2 linked regions of the Humidesulfovibrio mexicanus genome follow. The protein of the gene in region 1 interacts with the protein of each later gene in a pairwise test. Links are inferred from orthologs where the notes say so. Each region holds a gene or a part of one and is shown in the gene's direction. Other genes may lie near its edges. The genes, in order: dnaX and dnaE.

Evidence for each region.
Region 2: the proteins of dnaX (region 1) and dnaE interact in binary tests that used the Escherichia coli proteins (3 or more experiments, as listed by UniProt). The link is inferred for Humidesulfovibrio mexicanus from one-to-one orthologs.

Annotation. Positions count from the first base shown.
Region 1 is NZ_FZOC01000001.1:233,894-241,764, reverse strand. What follows is about bases 1,687-4,560. They hold dnaX (DNA polymerase III subunit gamma/tau), read left to right. Parts: upstream 1,687-2,126; coding sequence 2,127-3,995; downstream 3,996-4,560. Other genes in these bases: recR (recombination mediator RecR), read left to right, coding at 4,368-4,560; CHB73_RS01240 (YbaB/EbfC family nucleoid-associated protein), read left to right, coding at 4,056-4,367; CHB73_RS01250 (branched-chain amino acid transaminase), read left to right, coding at 1,687-2,053. Outside these bases: CHB73_RS01260 (carbonic anhydrase), read left to right, coding at 1-339; CHB73_RS01255 (dienelactone hydrolase family protein), read right to left, coding at 342-959; more of CHB73_RS01250, read left to right, coding at 1,130-1,686; more of recR, read left to right, coding at 4,561-4,979; SF1B family DNA helicase RecD2, read left to right, coding at 5,004-7,193; CHB73_RS01225 (ferritin), read left to right, coding at 7,296-7,799. UniProt on the Escherichia coli protein: Part of the beta sliding clamp loading complex, which hydrolyzes ATP to load the beta clamp onto primed DNA to form the DNA replication pre-initiation complex.
Region 2 is NZ_FZOC01000007.1:186,221-195,288, reverse strand. The notes cover bases 1,942-6,012. They hold dnaE (DNA polymerase III subunit alpha), read left to right. Parts: upstream 1,942-2,332; coding sequence 2,333-5,812; downstream 5,813-6,012. Other genes in these bases: CHB73_RS14185 (TVP38/TMEM64 family protein), read right to left, coding at 1,942-2,193. Outside these bases: CHB73_RS14195 (NlpC/P60 family N-terminal domain-containing protein), read right to left, coding at 1-626; CHB73_RS14190 (lipid-binding SYLF domain-containing protein), read right to left, coding at 633-1,340; more of CHB73_RS14185, read right to left, coding at 1,450-1,941; CHB73_RS14175 (FUSC family protein), read left to right, coding at 6,056-7,174; excinuclease ABC subunit UvrA, read right to left, coding at 7,140-9,068. UniProt on the Escherichia coli protein: DNA polymerase III is a complex, multichain enzyme responsible for most of the replicative synthesis in bacteria. This DNA polymerase also exhibits 3' to 5' exonuclease activity. The alpha chain is the DNA polymerase catalytic subunit.

The DNA of each region.
Region 1 (7,871 bases):
CAAGCGGAACCGGCCCAGGCGCAGGGCGGCCCCGCTGATGCCGGTGAGGCTGCACAGCCCATGCTTCCGGAGGCCGCGGACGCGGCGGTTCCGGCCACAGCGGGTGCTGTCGGTTCGCAGCCGTCGCAGGCGAAGGGCGGCGGGGAACGGACGGTCGGCGCAACCGCCAAGCCACAGGCCAAGGCGCAAGGCAAAACCCAGGCCAAGGGGCAGGACGGCGCATCGGCCGAGCCCAACCCTGATCCCAATGCGCGTTCCCAGGGGGAGGGTGAGTTGCTGTTGCCCGAATCCGAAAAGGTTCAGGCCAAGGGCCAGGTCAAGCCCGCACAGCACAAATAGGTTCAGGCCGGACCGAAAGTCGAGTGCTGTTCCGGTTGGAGCAGTGCGCCGAGTCGTAGGAGTTCGTCGGCCACGACCTGCGGATCGAAACCAGGAGAGAGCGGGTTCATGAAGCCGTGGCCCGTGCCGGGAAGCACAGCGGCCTCGACCCCTTGGGCGCGCAACTGCGCCGCCAGCGGCACGGGATCGAAGGACGCTTCGCGCTCGGCGAAGATGAGTTGGACGGGGCGGCGGGGCTTCAGGCTGGCGTGGTCGCGGATGCGCGAGCCGTAGTAGAGCGCTGCGCGGCAGGGCAGGTGCGCGTCAAGTGCGGCTTCGGCCAGGCAGAGCCACAGGGCTGTGGCTCCGGCGCTGAAACCTATCGCCACGTCATAGGATTTTTTGTGGCCCGGAGCGCCGGAGCGCAGGCTTTCGGCCGCCCGGCGCGCATAGGCCTCCACGCCGCCGGCCTTCAGGAAAGCCGCGTAGCCTTCCTGCTCGCGAGCATACGCGACGGCGTCCCTGTAGGGGGAGATGCACACGACATGGGCCGACAACTGGCGCACCAGGGCGCGCAGCTCTGCTGTAACGCCGAAGACATCCGTGGCCAGCAGCACGGTGGGACGATCATTTTCGCGCATGGGGGCACATAGCCGCATGAGGGGCGGAGGGCAAGCATCCCCTTCGCCTCGCGCCGCCCTTGACCTCGCCGTCCCTTTTTTTTAGCCTGCATGACTTCGTGAGCCTCGGCCGACTTCTTGTTCGGCAGGGCGTGGCTCGCACATATTCGCGCACAAGGGAGAGTAGGGAGATGGTGCAGAAAGCGGAGAAAATCTGGTTCGACGGCAAACTCGTGCCCTGGGATGAGGCCAACGTGCACATCCTTACCCACACCCTGCATTACGGCTGCGGCGTGTTCGAAGGCATCCGCGCCTACGAATGCACAGACGGCCGCAGCGCGGTGTACCGCCTGCCCGAGCACATGCAGCGCCTCATCGATTCTGCGCACATTCTGGGCATGAAGATCCCGTACACCCTGGACGAGCTGGTCAAGGCCGCGCTCGACACCCTTGTGGCCAACAAGATGAAGTCCGCCTACATCCGGCCGCTGGTGTTCATCGGCGACGGCGTCATGGGTGTGCATCCGGGGACCAACCCCATCCGCGTGGCCATCGCCACCTGGCCTTGGGGCGCGTACCTGGGCGATGAGGCGCTTGTGAAGGGCATCTCCATCAAGACCTCCAGCTTCTGCCGCCACCACGTGAACGCCATGATGACCAAGGCCAAGGCCTGCGGCAACTATGTGAATTCCGTTCTGGCCAAGACCGAGGCCGTGGCCGACGGCTACCACGAGGCCCTCATGCTCGACACCCAGGGCTACGTGTCCGAGGCCTCCGGCGAGAACATCTTCATCGTCAAGGACCGGATGATCAAGACCACGCCGCTCACCAGCGTGCTGCCCGGCATCACCCGCCACAGCATCATGACCCTGGCGCGCAAGCTGGGGTACGAGGTGCAGGAGCAGCTCTTCACCCGCGACGAGCTGTACGTGGCCGACGAGGCCTTTTTCAGCGGCACGGCCGCCGAGATCACCCCCATCCGCGAGGTGGACCGCCGGGTCATCGGCGCGGGCCAGGCCGGTCCGGTCACCCTTCAGCTGCAGAAGGAGTACTTCCGCATCGTGAAGGGCGAGAATCCGGAATACGCCTCCTGGCTTCAGGAATACCGCTTCTAGCGGCTGCATCAGGGCCGGGGCGCGGGGGAATCTTCTCCTGGCCCCGGCCAGCAACGACCATCGGGAGAACGCCATGTCGAGCCTTACCGCTAAATACCGCCCGCGCCGCTTTGCCGATGTGGCCGGACAGGACGCGGTGAAGGCCATCCTCTCCCGCGCCGCCGCCACGGGCAAGGTGGCCCCAGCCTACATGTTCAGCGGCACGCGCGGCGTGGGCAAGACCACCATCGCGCGCATCTTCGCCAAGGCGCTCAATTGCGAGAAGGCCCCGGCCCCGGAGCCCTGCAACGAGTGCCGCCTGTGCAAGCAGGCCAACGCGGGCAACGCGGTGGACATCATCGAGATCGACGCCGCGAGCCACGGCGGCGTGAACGATGTGCGCTCCCTCAAGGAGGACGTGGGCTACGCCCCGCTTGAAGGGCGCTACAAGGTCTTCATCATCGACGAAGCGCACATGCTCTCCACCGCGGCCTTCAACGCCCTGCTGAAGACCCTGGAGGAACCGCCCGCCCGCGTCACCTTCATCCTGGCCTCCACAGAGGCCCATAAATTTCCGGCCACCATCCTTTCCCGTTGCCAGCACTACGTGTTCAAGATGCTGCCCCAGGCCGAACTCGTCGCTCACCTGGAGGCCGTGCTCAAGGCCGAGGGCGTGGACTACGAGCCCGGCGCCCTGCGCATCATCGCCCGGCGCGGGGCGGGCAGCGTGCGCGACAGCATGTCGCTACTGGGACAGGCCCTGGCCTACAGCGCTGGCGTGCTTGCCGAGGCCGAAGTGCGCGCCTGCCTTGGCTTGGCTGGGCAGGAAGTGTTCTTCACCCTTATGGAAGCCATCGCCTCGCGCGATTTGCCGCTTCTGTCGCGCACCCTGCGCGGCGTGCTCGACCAGGGCCTCGACCTGGGATTTTTCCTGCGCGAACTCTCCGGCTGCTGGCGCAACATGTTCCTGCTGCGCCAGGCGGGCGAGGCCATTGCTTCCGAGATCGGCCTGCCTGAGGAGGAGATCGCCCAGTGGACGCAGTGGGCCGGGCGTTTCGCGCCCGCGCACATCCACGCCTGCTGGCAGATGACCCTTGACGGCCAGCAGCGCGTGGTCAAGAGTCTTGAGCCGGCGCAGGCCCTTGAGCTTTTGCTGCTCAATCTGGCCTGCCTGCCGGACTTGCTTCCCCTCGCGGCCCTGGGCGGAGCCTCCGGCGCTGCACCGAGACCTGTCGGCGGTGGCGTTCCATCCGGTTCATCCTCTTCCGGCCAGGCCAGCTCCGGACCATCCCCATCGCGTTCCGCCGCACCGGAGCAGGCCTCGTCACGGCAGGCCGCCCCGGCCGTAGCGCAGGCGGTTTCCGCGCCGCAGCAGCCACAGCGGCGGTCTTTCGCCACGGCCGACCATGCGGAACGCTCGCCCAAGGACGCGTCCACCGCTGCGCCAACCGCCACGTCGGACAGCCTTCGCCCCGGCACTCCCACCGATCCTCCTAGCGTTGGGGGCGCAACGCCCTCCGACCCCGAAGAGGCGCCTGCCGCTGCGGAAGGGCAGAGGCCCGCTCCCGCACAGGGGAGGGGCGCGCCTGGCGCCATGGGCGGAAGCGGCCCGCGCAGTTGGGAGGGCTTCCTTGAGTTTGTGGCGGGCAAGAACGGCAACGGCTTCGTCACTGGCCTTGCGCAGGCGCGGGGCGAGTTTTCCGCTGGCGTGCTGACCCTTACCTGCCACAACGAGACCCATTGCGGCATGATGCAGAGCGGGGACAACAACGCCCGGCTGGTGCGGCTCGTGGCCGAGTACTTTGGCCCCGAGGCCAGCGTGGCCCTGCGGAGCATCGAGCGCGAACCGACGAAGAGTGATGGGCTTATCCAACGCGAGATGCAGGAGCATCCCCTGGTGCAGCGCGTGCGCGAGACCTTCGAGTGCCGCGATCCGGCCCTTGTGTATCCGCGGGGCCGCTAGGACGACATTTTCGACGCCATTTTCGCGTCGGCACAATCAAGAACCAATCCGGAGGAAGACATGCGCGGAATGCAGGATATGCTGCGCCAAGCCCAGATGATGCAGAAGAAGATGACCGCCTTGCAGGAGGAGCTCAAAACCCGCGAGGTTGAGGGCAGCGCGGGCGGAGGCATGGTCATCGTGCGCGCCACGGGCGGCCAGCAGGTGCTCTCCGTCACTATTGACAAGAGCGTTGTGGAGGCCGGGGATGTGGAGATGCTGCAGGATCTGGTGCTGGCCGCCGTCACCGACGCCCTCAAGAAGGCCAAGGGCATGATGGAGGACGAGATGGGCAAGCTCACCGGGGGTTTCAAGATTCCCGGCATGTTCTAGATGTCCCTGGAACGACTGCCCGCCCCCCTGCGCGAGGTGGCCGAGCATCTGGCGCGGCTTCCGGGGCTTGGCCCCAAGAGCGCCCTGCGGGCCGCCCTCGCCCTGCTCAAGCTCCCGCGGGAGCAGGCCGAGGCCGTGGGCCGCTCCATTCTGACCCTGCGCGAGCGCCTGTGCCTGTGCTCCACCTGCGCCAGCTTGGCCGAGAGCGACCCGTGCCCCATTTGCTCCGACGCCACCCGCAACCGCGAACAGCTGTGCGTGGTCTCGGAGTGGGATTCCCTGCTCGTGCTGGAGGAGATGGGCCTTTACCGGGGGCTGTACCTTGTGCTGGGCGGACTGCTTTCCCCGCTGGACGGCGTCGGTCCGCAGGCCCTGGAATTCGGCCTCCTGCGCCGCCGCCTGGCGGAAGGGGGCGTGCGGGAGCTGATCCTGGCCCTGGGCTCCACCCTTGAGGCCGAGAGCACCGCCTCGCATATCAAGAACCTGGTGGCCCAGGCGCACCCGGACGTGCGGGTGTCGCGCTTGGCCCAGGGCATTCCCATGGGGGCCGAGGTCAAGTTCATGGACCGCGAGACCCTGCGCCAGTCACTCATGCACCGCCAGGCCGTGTAGGCGCCGGGTCAGGCAAGGAACGTCATGCCCGCCGCGATCAAGGCCGAGGTGCAGACCGTCGTGTACCACAATCCGGACAACGGGTATGCGGTGGTGCGCGTGCGCGCAAAGGACGAGCCTGGAATCGTCACCGTGGTGGGCTGCCTTGGCCAGCTTCAGCCTGGCGAATTTCTGGAGATCGAAGGGGAGTGGAAGACGCACCCCAAGTTCGGACGCCAGCTTGAGGCCAGCCATTTCAAGCAGACCTATCCCGCCACAGAGCACGGGGTGGTGCGTTTTCTCAAGAGTTCCTTGAAGGGCGTGGGCGAAAAGACCGCCGAAGCTTTAGTCAAGCAGTTCGGTGTGGCCGTGCTGGACATTCTGGACACGGACCCGGAGCGTCTGCGCGCCGTCAAGGGCATCACGAAAAAGCGGCTGGAGGGCATGGTGGAGTCCTGGCGCACCCAGCGCGAGGTCAAGAGCCTGATCGTGTTCCTGCACAGCCACGAGGTTCCGCCCACCTATGCCTCGCGCATTTTCAAGCTCTACGGCGCGCAGAGCGAGGAGAAGTTGCGCCAGAACCCCTACGAGTTGGCCTACCTCATTCGGGGTATCGGCTTTCGCACGGCCGACGCCATGGCTTTGAAGCTCGGCTTCGCCGAGGACGCTCCCGAGCGCGTAGAGGCTGCTCTGGCCTACGTGCTCATCTCCAAGGGCGAGCGGGGCGGGCACATGTTTTGCCCAAAGGAGCAGCTCCTCCGCGAGTGCTCGCGGATGCTGGGCCTGGACGATCTGGCCCTGCTGGAGGAAGGCCTGGAGGCCCTGGAGCGTAAGAAACGCGTGCATGTGGAGGATCTGCCGGAGCAGAACGTGGAACAGGCCGTGTTCCTCATGAGCGGCTACCGGGCGGAACGCGAGATCGCCCAGCGGCTCTTCGGCCTGGTGAGTCACCCGGCCCCGGTATCCCGCGCGGAGGTCAAGCGGGCCCTGCCCGCAATCGAGACGGCGCTGGGCTTCGACCTCTCCCCAGAACAGCGGGAGGCCGTGTTTGAGGCCTGCGTCAACAAGGTGTTCATCATCACCGGTGGCCCGGGCACGGGCAAGACCACCATCACCCGCGCCATCGTGGCCGCGCTCTCGCGGCTCAAGCTCAAGGTCAAGCTGGCCGCCCCAACGGGCCGCGCGGCCAAGCGGCTTTCAGAGGCCACGGGCGAGACCGCCCAGACTTTGCACCGCCTGCTGCTGTATTCCCCGGAGCATGGCTTTTACCATTGCGAAGACCAGAAACTGTCGGCCGAGGTGCTGCTGGTGGACGAGGTCTCCATGCTGGATGCCGGTCTGTTTCTCGCGCTTTTGCGCGCTCTGCCCGCCACATGCCGCCTGGTGCTTGTGGGCGACGTGAACCAGCTGCCCAGCGTGGGGGCGGGCAATGTCCTCTCCGATCTCATCAAGAGCGGCGCGGTGCCCAAAGCCGTGCTCACACACATTTTTCGTCAGGCGCAGGAAAGCGCCATCGTGGTCAACGCCCACCGCTTCAATGCCGGGCAGTTCCCTGTGGCGAGCGGCAAGGAGCCGCCGGACGCGGATTTCTACTGGATTCCCCAAGACAATCCGCAGAAGGTGCAGGAGATGATCGTGGAGATGGTCACCGCCCGCATTCCTGAGCGCTTTGGCCTGGATCCCATGCGCGACGTGCAGGTGCTGACCCCCATGCACAAGGGCGAGGTGGGCACGAGCGCCCTCAACCAGCTGTTGCAGGAGCGCCTGAATCCGCGCCGTGGGGTGGAGATCAAGCGGGGCTACGCCGTGTTCCGCCCCGGTGACCGCGTGCTCCAACTGCGCAACAACTATGACAAGGACGTTTTCAACGGCGATCTGGGCTGGGTGAGCGATGTGGATCCGGAGGACGGCTCCCTGTCCGTGGATTTCGATGGCAACTTGGTGCCGTTTGACGCCACAGAGCTGGAGGATCTGACGCTGGCCTATGCCGTGAGCGTGCACAAATCCCAGGGGTGCGAGTATCCTGCCGTGGTGGTGCCCGTGGTCACCCAGCACTATGTCCTGCTCATGCGCAACCTGCTCTACACGGCCCTCACCCGCGCCCGCAGGCTGGCCGTGTTCATCGGGTCCGAGAAGGCGCTGGCCACGGGCCTGGCCAACATCACCTCGGGCCAGCGCATGACGCACCTCATGCATCGCATCCGGCACATCTTCACCGGCAATGCCCTGCGCTGATTCTTTGCTCTTGTCCTCTCTTCCCATCCGCACGCAAAGTGTGTAGAACTACACTCGCCTCCCCACCACCACCGCGCCTCGTGCGCCATAGGAGACGAGCAGATGCTGAGCAAAAAGATGGAGAAGGCCTTCAACGACCAGATCAAGTGGGAATACTATTCTGCGTACCTGTATCTGTCCCTGTCGTCGTATTTTTCAAACGCCGGACTTTCCGGTTTCGCAAACTGGATGGATGTGCAGTTCCAGGAAGAGCAGTTTCATGCCCGCAAGATGTTCGACTACGTCAACGAGAAAGGTGGGCGCGTTGTCCTGCAGGGCATAGAGGCCCCGCCGAGCACCTGGAAGACCCCGCTTGCGGCCTTCGATTATGCGCTGAGGCATGAATTTGCCGTCACCAAGCGCATCAACGACCTCATGACCCTTGCCCAGAAGGAGAACGACCACGCCTCGGCCATTTTTTTGCAGTGGTTTGTTTCCGAGCAGGTGGAAGAGGAAGCCAGCTTTGGCGACACCGTCAACAAGCTCAAGATGGTGGGCGATGGCGGCGGCATGTTCATGCTGGACCGCGAACTGGCAACTCGCGTGTTTACCCCGCCTGTCGCATAGGCGGCCGTGCGGCCCAGGCGCGCCCCTCTTCCGTGGCGGAGCATAGGGCTTCCCGCCGCGGGGGAGGGGGCG
Region 2 (9,068 bases), on another replicon or contig:
GCGCCGTCGGCGCTCATGTGCGTGGCCAGAAGCGGCGTGCCCGCAAGCAGGGCAGAATTCTGCCAATAATCGAAGGGGTAGCCCTCGCCGGGCTTGTCCGGCTTGAGGAAGCCGGGGCGATGGGTGGGCAGCACGCGCAGGGAGGTGTTGGCCGTGGCAATGGCCGGACGCATGAGGTTGGGATAGCCCTCGCTCTGGGCAAGGGCCTCCATGCGCGCGCGGAACGTCGGCTCCAGCGGGCGCAAGTTCTCGCCGTAGTGGCGGCCGGGCTTGAGGGCGGCCAGGCCCCAGAGGGCGTCGGCCCTGGCGTGGGCCGGTGCGCTTCTGTGCCAGGGCGCGAAGTGCAGCTCGCGCAGGCGCGCGGCAAAGCGCCGCTGCTCCTTGCTGGACAGCAGGGGCCGGTCCAGGCTGGCGGGGTCGAAATAGGCGGCCACGTCCTGGGGCAAGGTCAAAATGTCGCGCAGCTCCGCAGGCGGCGGGGGCGGCGGCGGCGCGGGCGGAGGCGACACCTTGGCCGCACAGCCGACCAGGCCGAGCAGCACGGCAAGGGCGGCCAGACCGGCCAATCGCGCCAAGGACAGGCGCAACGGCCGCTGCGCGCTCCCCTTCCCACGCCAGAACGCCACGCGCACCTATTTTCCCTTGGCCGAAACCGTGAGGGCGTCCTTCAGCAGCCGGGCGGCGGGCACGTCGGCGCGGCGCTCCAGCACGATTTGCCTGGGACTGAGGGACTGGCCGTAGTAGGTCGTGTTCAGGCCCTCGCGCACATGCACCACCCCGCCCTCAAGGGAGATTCCGGCGAACAGGCCGCCCACGTCGGCGAAGTAGTACACATCCTTGAAGGCATGGGTGCTGGCCACCTCGCCGGTAAGGCCCTCGGTTCCGGCGGCCACGGTGGCGTCGGCCCCCAGGGTCAGGCCGGTGTCGATGGCGGCCTTGAAGGCCTTGTCGTTCATGAACACGAGCACGATGGCCGCCTCCTGCACGCCGATCTGCAGGCCGATGCTGCCGCCGCCAAGGGTGTAGAAGGCCGGAGAGGACCAGGAGCCGTCGGCCTCGCGCCCGAGGAGCACGCCGTTGCCGCCCTGGCCACCATAAATGAAGCCGGCCTTGATGACGCTGGGCAAAATGAGCACGCCGCGCGCGTTTTTCAGGTACACCTCGATGGGGCGGAAGGAGGGCGAAGAGCGCATGGCGCGCACCACCGCGGCGGACTTGTCCACCAGCCCCTGCTCGTAGTGGGCGGGATTCTCTCCCCCGCCGCCGCCGTAGGCGCCGTAGCAGCCGTGCAACAGGCCAAGAAGAAGCAGGGAAAGCAGGGCCGCGGCGAATCTGCGCATGAGCTGGCTCCTTGATTGCGGATGAAGGCCAGGGGCGGCGCGGAAGGCCAGCGCCCCAGAGCCCTGATACACCAGCCGCCGTGGTGAAGGCAACCGGATGCGCGTGCGCCTATCCGGCCAGCCGGGCCAGCCGCTCCTTGATCTCCTCGTCGAAGAGCCAGATGACGAAGGCCAGGGCGAGGCCGATGCCGAACACCAGCTTGACGGTGAACAGGTCGGCGTCGGCCGCCGCGCCGGTAAAGGTGAGCACCGCGAGCCCCGGCAGCCGCCCCAGGATGTTCACGGCCAGAAGCTTCCACAGCGACAGTCTGGTCAGGCCCGCCATGAAGCAGATGGCGTCCTTTGGCGTGCCGGGCAGCAGATAGAGCATGAAGAAGTTGGTCAGGCCGCCCCGGTGGATGGTGGCGTCGAACTTTTCCTGGATGCGCTGGGGCACGAAAGGCCGCATGACCCGCTCGCCGAAGAAGCGCGTCAGCAGCATGGCGAAGAGCGAGCCCACGGCGTTGCCCACCACGTTGAGCGCGAGACCGCGCCAGAAGCCGAACACGAAGCCGCCCAGCATTCCGGTGAACTGGCCGGGGATGGGCGCCACCACCACCTGCAGAAACTGCACGGCCAAAAACACCCAGGCGGCCACCGCCCCGAAGGCGTCGAACCAGGCCTTGAGCGCCTGCCTGCGGGTCTCGAAATCCTCGCGCGCAAGCTCGGCCACGAAGTCGACAAAGGCCTTGGGCAGGTAGGGTCTGGCCAGCCAGGCCACAAGCGCCAGCGCCAACGACACGGCCACCGCGCCCGCCAGAACCGGCAGCACGGAGGACAGACGCGACACCTTGCGCTTCAACCGCTCCACCATCACGCGCCCCGCACCCCGCGCCACGCGCAGCGCAACACATTGAATTTAAATAGGTATTAAAATGCCGGCCCGCGCCGTTTCCAAGGCCTGCCCGCTGGTGTATACACAAACTCGTCAGCACTCGCAAAGGGGAAGCCACATGTCGGATTTCGTGCACCTGCATTGTCACAGCGAATACAGCCTGCTTGACGGCGCCATACGCATCAAGGATCTTTGCTCACGCGCCAAGGACCTGGGGATGCCCGCCGTGGCCCTGACCGACCACGGCAACATGCACGGGGCTTTGGTGTTCCGGCAAAAGGCGCTGGATACCGGCATCAAGCCCATCATCGGCTGCGAGGTGTACGTGGCCCCCGGCCCGCGCGAAGACAAAAGCCAGACCAGCTCGCGCCAGGCCGCCTACCACCTGGTGCTGCTGGCGCAGAACCGCACCGGCTACCAGAACCTCATCAAGCTGGTGAGCGAGGGCTACCTGACAGGCTTCCATTACAAGCCCCGCGTGGACAAGGCGCTTTTGCGCGACTATTCTGAGGGGCTCATCGCCCTTTCCGCCTGCCTGGCGGGCGAGGTCAACCGCACGCTGCTCACCAAGGGGCTGGACTCCGGCATCGCCGTGGCGCGCGAGTACGCCGACATCTTTCCCGGACGCTTCTACCTGGAACTGCAGGAAAACGGCATCGCCGACCAGACCCGCGCCAACGAGATGATGCTTGAGGTCATGCGCGAGACCGGGCTGCCCCCGGTGGCCACCAACGACTGCCACTACCTCACCCGGGACGACGCCGAGGCCCACGACGTGCTGCTCTGCATCGGCACCCAGCGCACGGTTCTGGACAAGGACCGTATGCGCATGAACACTGACCAGCTCTACTTCAAGACCATGGAGGAGATGGAGGCCGCCTTCGCCTACTGCCCGGAGGCCATCAGCAACACGGTCAAAATAGCCGAGATGTGCGATGTTGAGCTGGAGCTTGGACAGCACCACTTCCCGGTCTACGAACTGTCCGAGGGCCAGAGCATCGACTCCGAGTTCGAGCGCATGGCGCGCGAAGGCCTCAAAAAGCGCCTGGCGGCCCTGACCTACGAGGTGGACCAGGACGCCTACTGGCAACGCCTGGAGTACGAGCTCGGCGTCATCAAGGAGATGGGCTTCCCGGCGTACTTCCTCATCGTGCAGGACTTCATCAACTGGGCCAAGGACCAGAAGATCCCGGTGGGGCCGGGGCGCGGCTCCGCAGCGGGGTCGCTGGTGGCCTGGGCGCTCAAGATCACCAACCTCGACCCCCTGCCCTACGATCTGCTGTTCGAGCGCTTCCTGAACATCGAACGCGTCAGTATGCCGGACATCGACGTGGACTTCTGCGAACGCCGCCGCCTGGAGGTGGTGGCCTACGTCGCGGGCAAATACGGCCGCGACCATGTGGCCCAGATCACCACCTTCGGCACCATGAAGGCCAAGGCCGCCATCCGCGACGTGGGCCGGGCCCTGGGCATGACCTTCGCCGACACCGACCGCATCGCCAAGCTGGTGCCCGAAGAGATGAAGATGACCATCTCCAAGGCCCTGGAAAAGGAGCCCGAACTCCAGGCCATGGCCGTGGGCAATCCCCAGGTGGAGAAGCTCATCGACGTGTCCAAGCGTCTGGAGGGGCTCTCGCGCCACGCCAGCACCCACGCGGCGGGCATCGTCATCTCCGACAAGCCCATGCTCGACTACCTTCCTTTATATAAGGGGAAGGAGGGTGAAATCGTCACCCAGTACGACATGAAGCTGGTGGAAAAGGTCGGCCTCATCAAGTTCGACTTCCTGGGTCTGCGCACCATGACCGTGGTGGAGGACGCGCTCGACATCATCGAGCGCACGGGCAAGCCCCGGCCCGACCTGGAGACCCTGGCCCTCGACGACCCCGCCACCTACGAAATTTTCTGCACCGGCGACACCGACGGCATCTTCCAGGTGGAATCCAGCGGAATGCGCAAGTATCTGCGGATGCTCAAGCCCACCTGCTTCGAGGACATCATCGCCATGCTCGCCCTGTACCGGCCAGGGCCGCTGGGCTCCGGCATGGTGGACGAATTCATCAAGCGCAAGCACGGGCAAATCGAAGTCACCTACCCGCATCCGTCCCTGGAGGAGACGCTGAAGCCCACCTACGGCGTCATCGTGTACCAGGAACAGGTCATGAGCTGCGCACGGGTCATCGCCAACTACACCCTCGGCGGCGCGGACCTGCTGCGCCGCGCCATGGGCAAAAAGAAGCCCGAGGAGATGGCCAAGCAGCGCCAGAAGTTCATGGAGGGCGCCCGCGAGAACAAGATCGCCGAGGCCACGGCCGCGGAAATCTTCGACCTCATGGAAAAATTCGCGGAATACGGCTTCAACAAGTCGCACTCCGCCGCCTACGCCCTCATCAGCTACTACACCGCCTGGCTCAAGGCCCACCATCCGGTGGAGTTCATGGCCGCGCTCATCAGCTCGGAACTCGCCAACACGGACAAGGTCTTCACCTACATCAACGCCTGCCGCGAAATGCAGATCGCCGTGGTGCCGCCCAACGTCAACATGAGCGAGAGCCGCTTCTCCGTGCAGGAAGGCAAGGTGGTCTTCGGCCTGGCGGGCATCAAGGGCGTTGGCGAGGACGCCGTGGGCGAGATCGTGGACGAACGCCTGCAAAACGGCCCCTTCCGCGACATCTATGACCTCTGCGAGCGCGTGAACCTGCGCAAGATCAACAAGCGCACCCTGGAGGCCCTCATCAAGGCCGGCGCGCTGGACTGCCTGGGCAAGACCCGCGCCGGGCACATGGCCGCGCTGGACCGCGCCGTGTCCATGGGCCAGAAGAAGGCCAAGGAAAAGGCCCAAGGCATGATCTCCATGCTGGACATGCTGGGCGGCGGCGGTTCGGCCACAGCCGAAGCCACAGCCCCCCTCGTGACCGACGAGGACGTGCCCGAGTGGGGCGACGAGGAAAAGATGCGCCTGGAAAAGGAGGCGCTCGGCTTCTTCCTCTCCAGCCATCCGCTGCTGCGCTTCCGCCACGAGCTGCAACGCCTGAACCTCACCAGCCTGGCCGAAATCAAGGAGCTTCCCGGCGGCATGATGGTGCGCGTGGCCGCGCTGGTCACGTCCTTGCGCGAATACATCAACAAAAAGGGCGACAAGATGGCCTTCCTGCAACTGGAAGACCTCACCGGCACGGGCGAGTGCACGCTGTTCGCCAACGTCTACGCCGAGGCCAAGGAGCTGCTCGGCCAGGACCAGCCGCTGGTGTTCGAGGGCAAGGTGGACGTGCGCACCAAGCCCGGCGAGGAGGAAGGCCCGCGCGAGTCCAAGATGCTGGCCGACAACGTGAAGCTGCTCGCCCAGGTGGCGGCGCAAAGCTTCGAGCCTGCGCGCATCCCCGCCCGCGAGGAGCACTGCGGCCCGGATCGCCTGGACGCCCTCAAGCAGCTGCTGTGCCGCCACCCCGGGAGCGTGCCCGTCATGCTGGACCTGCACCTGCCCGAGGCCGTGTGCACCCTGAAGCTCGGCGAGCGCTACCACATCTGCGCCTGCCCGGAATTCTGGGCCGATGTGGAAAAATGGCGCGGCGCGGCGCAAGGGGCAGCGGGACGCTAGCCCCCCTCCACGCGGGTCCAGGGGCGCTTAAGCCCCTGGCCTGCGGAGCACGAAACGGGCGCGGGGCTGTGCCTTTTGATGCCTCCGGCGGCCAAGGGGCCTCCCCGGCCCCTTGGAACCCCGGAAAGGGGGGAACATGCGGGACGCCGTCCCCCTGTCCCCGATTCACGCGGGCCCAGGGGCGCGAAGCCCCTGGCCTGCGGAGCATGAAGCGGGCACGGCGCACAACGCGCAAAGGACAGCATGAACCTGCCTGAACACCTTGCCTTGCGCCTCAACGCATCCCAACTGCGCCACGCCCTGCGCACGGCCATCGCGGCCACCATCACCTTTGCGCTGACGCTGCTGCTCAACCTGGAGCAGGGCTACTGGGCGGTATTCTCGTCCATCCTGGTGATGCAGGCGCACGTGGGCGGCTCCATCGCGGCCAGTTGGGCGCGGCTTCTGGGCACGGCCAGCGGCGCGCTTTTGGGCGCGCTTTCGGCCACCGCGGCCGACGCCTGGCTGGGTGCGGGCGTGTCGGGCCTGGGCGCGGCCATGTTCGTCACGGTGTTCTTCTGCGCGCTTTTGGCCTCGCAGAACGAAAACCTGCGTCTTGCGGGCCTCACGGCCGCGGTGGTCATCTGCCTGCACGGGGTCATGGGCGGCAGCGCCCTGGAGATAGGGCTGTGGCGTTTTCTGGAGGTCGGGCTGGGCATCGTGGTGGCGTTGGCCGTGTCGCTAGCCTGGCCCTCCCATGCGCGGGTGGTGCTGCGCTATGGGCTGGGCAAAGGGCTGACGGAACTCTCGGCGCTGCTGGCGACGCTTCTGGAGACCCGGCTGGGCGGCGGCTACGACGCCGGGCGCGTGTTCCACCGCAAGGACGCTGTGCTGCGGCTTCTGCTGCGCAACCGGCAGCTGCTGTCTGCGGCGCTGCGCGAACCGGGCACGGCGGCGCAGGGCGGGGAACTTTCAACGCTGCTGGAGCTGGAGGACCGGATGGCGGAGCATTTGCTGGCCATGGCCCACGCCGTGGAGAACGCGCCGCCCGAAGGGTTCCACCGGCACCTGTCCGATGAGCTGCGGGAGTTGGGCGAGGCGCTGGAAGAGGCCATGACCGGGCTGGGCCGCGCCGTCGCCACCAAGGCGCCCCCCCCGGCGGCAGCGGCCCCGCGGCTAGGGGCGGCCCTTGCCGCAGCGGGCGACAAGCTGCTCGACCTGCGCCGCCAGCGCACCATTGCGGTGTACGACCTGGACGAGGTGATGCACTTCTACTCGTTCTACCACGCCCTGCGCGAGGCCGCGCGACTGGTGCTGGCCGAGCTGTGGCGCCGGGGCGGGGTGGAGGCTACCGCGCCTCGGCCCCCAGAAAGCGCCCGGTGACGGACTCCGGGTTGGCCATGATTTCCTCGGGCGTTCCGCGGGCCACGATGGTCCCGCCGTTCTCGCCGCCGCCGGGGCCAAGGTCGAACACGTAGTCGCTGGCGAGCACCACGTCGGCGTTGTGCTCGATGACGATGACACTGGCCCCCTTGTCCACCAGTCGGTGCAGCACGCGGATAAGCTTGCCCACCTCGTGCATGTGCAGGCCGGTGGTGGGCTCGTCCAGAATGTACAGGGTTCCCGGCAGGCTGCGCTTGCCCAGCTCGCGGCTGATCTTGATGCGCTGGGCCTCGCCGCCGGACAGGGTGGTGGCGGGCTGGCCCAGGCGCAGATAGGGCAGGCCCACCTGCTCCAGCACCTCCAGCCTGCGGGAGAGGGCGGTGTGCGCGCCGAAGAACTCGCGGGCCTCGGCCACGGTCATGTCCAGCACCTCGGCGATGTTCTTGCCCTTGTGCCGCACCTCCAGGGTCTGCGAGTTGTAGCGCATCCCCTTGCACACCTCGCAGGTGACGAACACGTCTGGCAAAAAGTGCATCTCCACGCGCACCTGTCCGTCGCCCTGGCAGGCTTCGCAGCGGCCGCCCTTGACGTTGAAGCTGAACCGGCCGGGCGCATAGCCGCGCATTTTGGCGTCCTTGGTCCCGGCGAAGATTGTGCGGATCTCGTCAAAGGCCTTGGTGTAGGTGGCGGGGTTGGAGCGCGGGGTGCGGCCGATGGGCGTCTGGTCGATGGCGATGATCTTCTCGATGGCCTCGGCGCCGATGAAGGCGTCGACGGGGCCGGGCTGCTCCACCTTGACGCCCTGGGCCAGGGCCAGATGCTTGTAGAGGGTATCGACCACAAGGGAGCTTTTGCCCGAGCCGGACACGCCGGTGAAGCACACCAGCACGCCCAGGGGGATGTCCAGGTCGAGCCCCTTCAGATTGTTGGCGCGCGCGCCGCGTATGCCCAGGTGCGTGCGGCCGCCCACAGGGCTCGGCTGGCGGCGCTCCTCCGGCCGCCAGGAGCGCAGGTCGCCTCGCAGGTACTGGGCCGTAAGGGACTGGCTCTGGTTCATGAGGGCGTCCACCGGGCCCTGGAACACGATCTCGCCGCCCAGCTCGCCCGAGCCGGGCCCAAGCTCGATGACATGGTCCGCGCTCATGATGGTGGGCTCGTCGTGCTCCACCACCAGGACGGTGTTGCCGCGCTGCTGCAGGCTGCGCAGGGTGCGCAAAAGACGCTCGTTGTCGCGCGGGTGCAGGCCAATGGAGGGTTCGTCCAGCACGTAGGTGACGCCCACCAAGCCCGACCCCAGCTGGCTGGCCAGGCGGATGCGCTGGGCCTCGCCGCCGGAGAGGGTGCCCATGTTGCGGCCAAGAGAGATATAGTCGAGGCCCACGTTCTTCATGAAGCCCAGGCGGTGGGTCAGCTCCTTCAGCAGCGGCCCGGCGATGGCCTCGCTGGCCCCGGTGAAGTCGCGCTCCTTGAGCCACTGCAAGGCGCGGGCAATGGACAGGGAGCAGAATTCGCTGATGTTCAGGCTGTGCTCCGGGTCCGTTGCCGGGGCGCGCACGGCCAGGGCCTCGGGCTTCAGGCGCGCGCCCCCGCAGGCCGGGCAGGGCCGGGTCTGGCGGTAGCGGGCGAGCTCGTCGCGCCAGAAGGGCCCCATGCTGTAGCCCTGGTCCAGCAGGGGCTCCACGCCGGGCCAGCCGCACTGCTCGTCGCCGTCCACCAACGCCTGCCGCGCCGCCGGGCTGAAGGCCGAGAGCGGGGTGTCCAGGGTGAAGCCGTGGCGCTTGCCCAGCCGCCGCAAGTCCTCCTCGTGCCGGGCGAAAAGCCTGGGGTTGCGCCAGGGAAGCAGCCCGCCGCCCTTGAGGGAAAGCCCCTTGTTCGGGGCCAGCAGATCGAACTC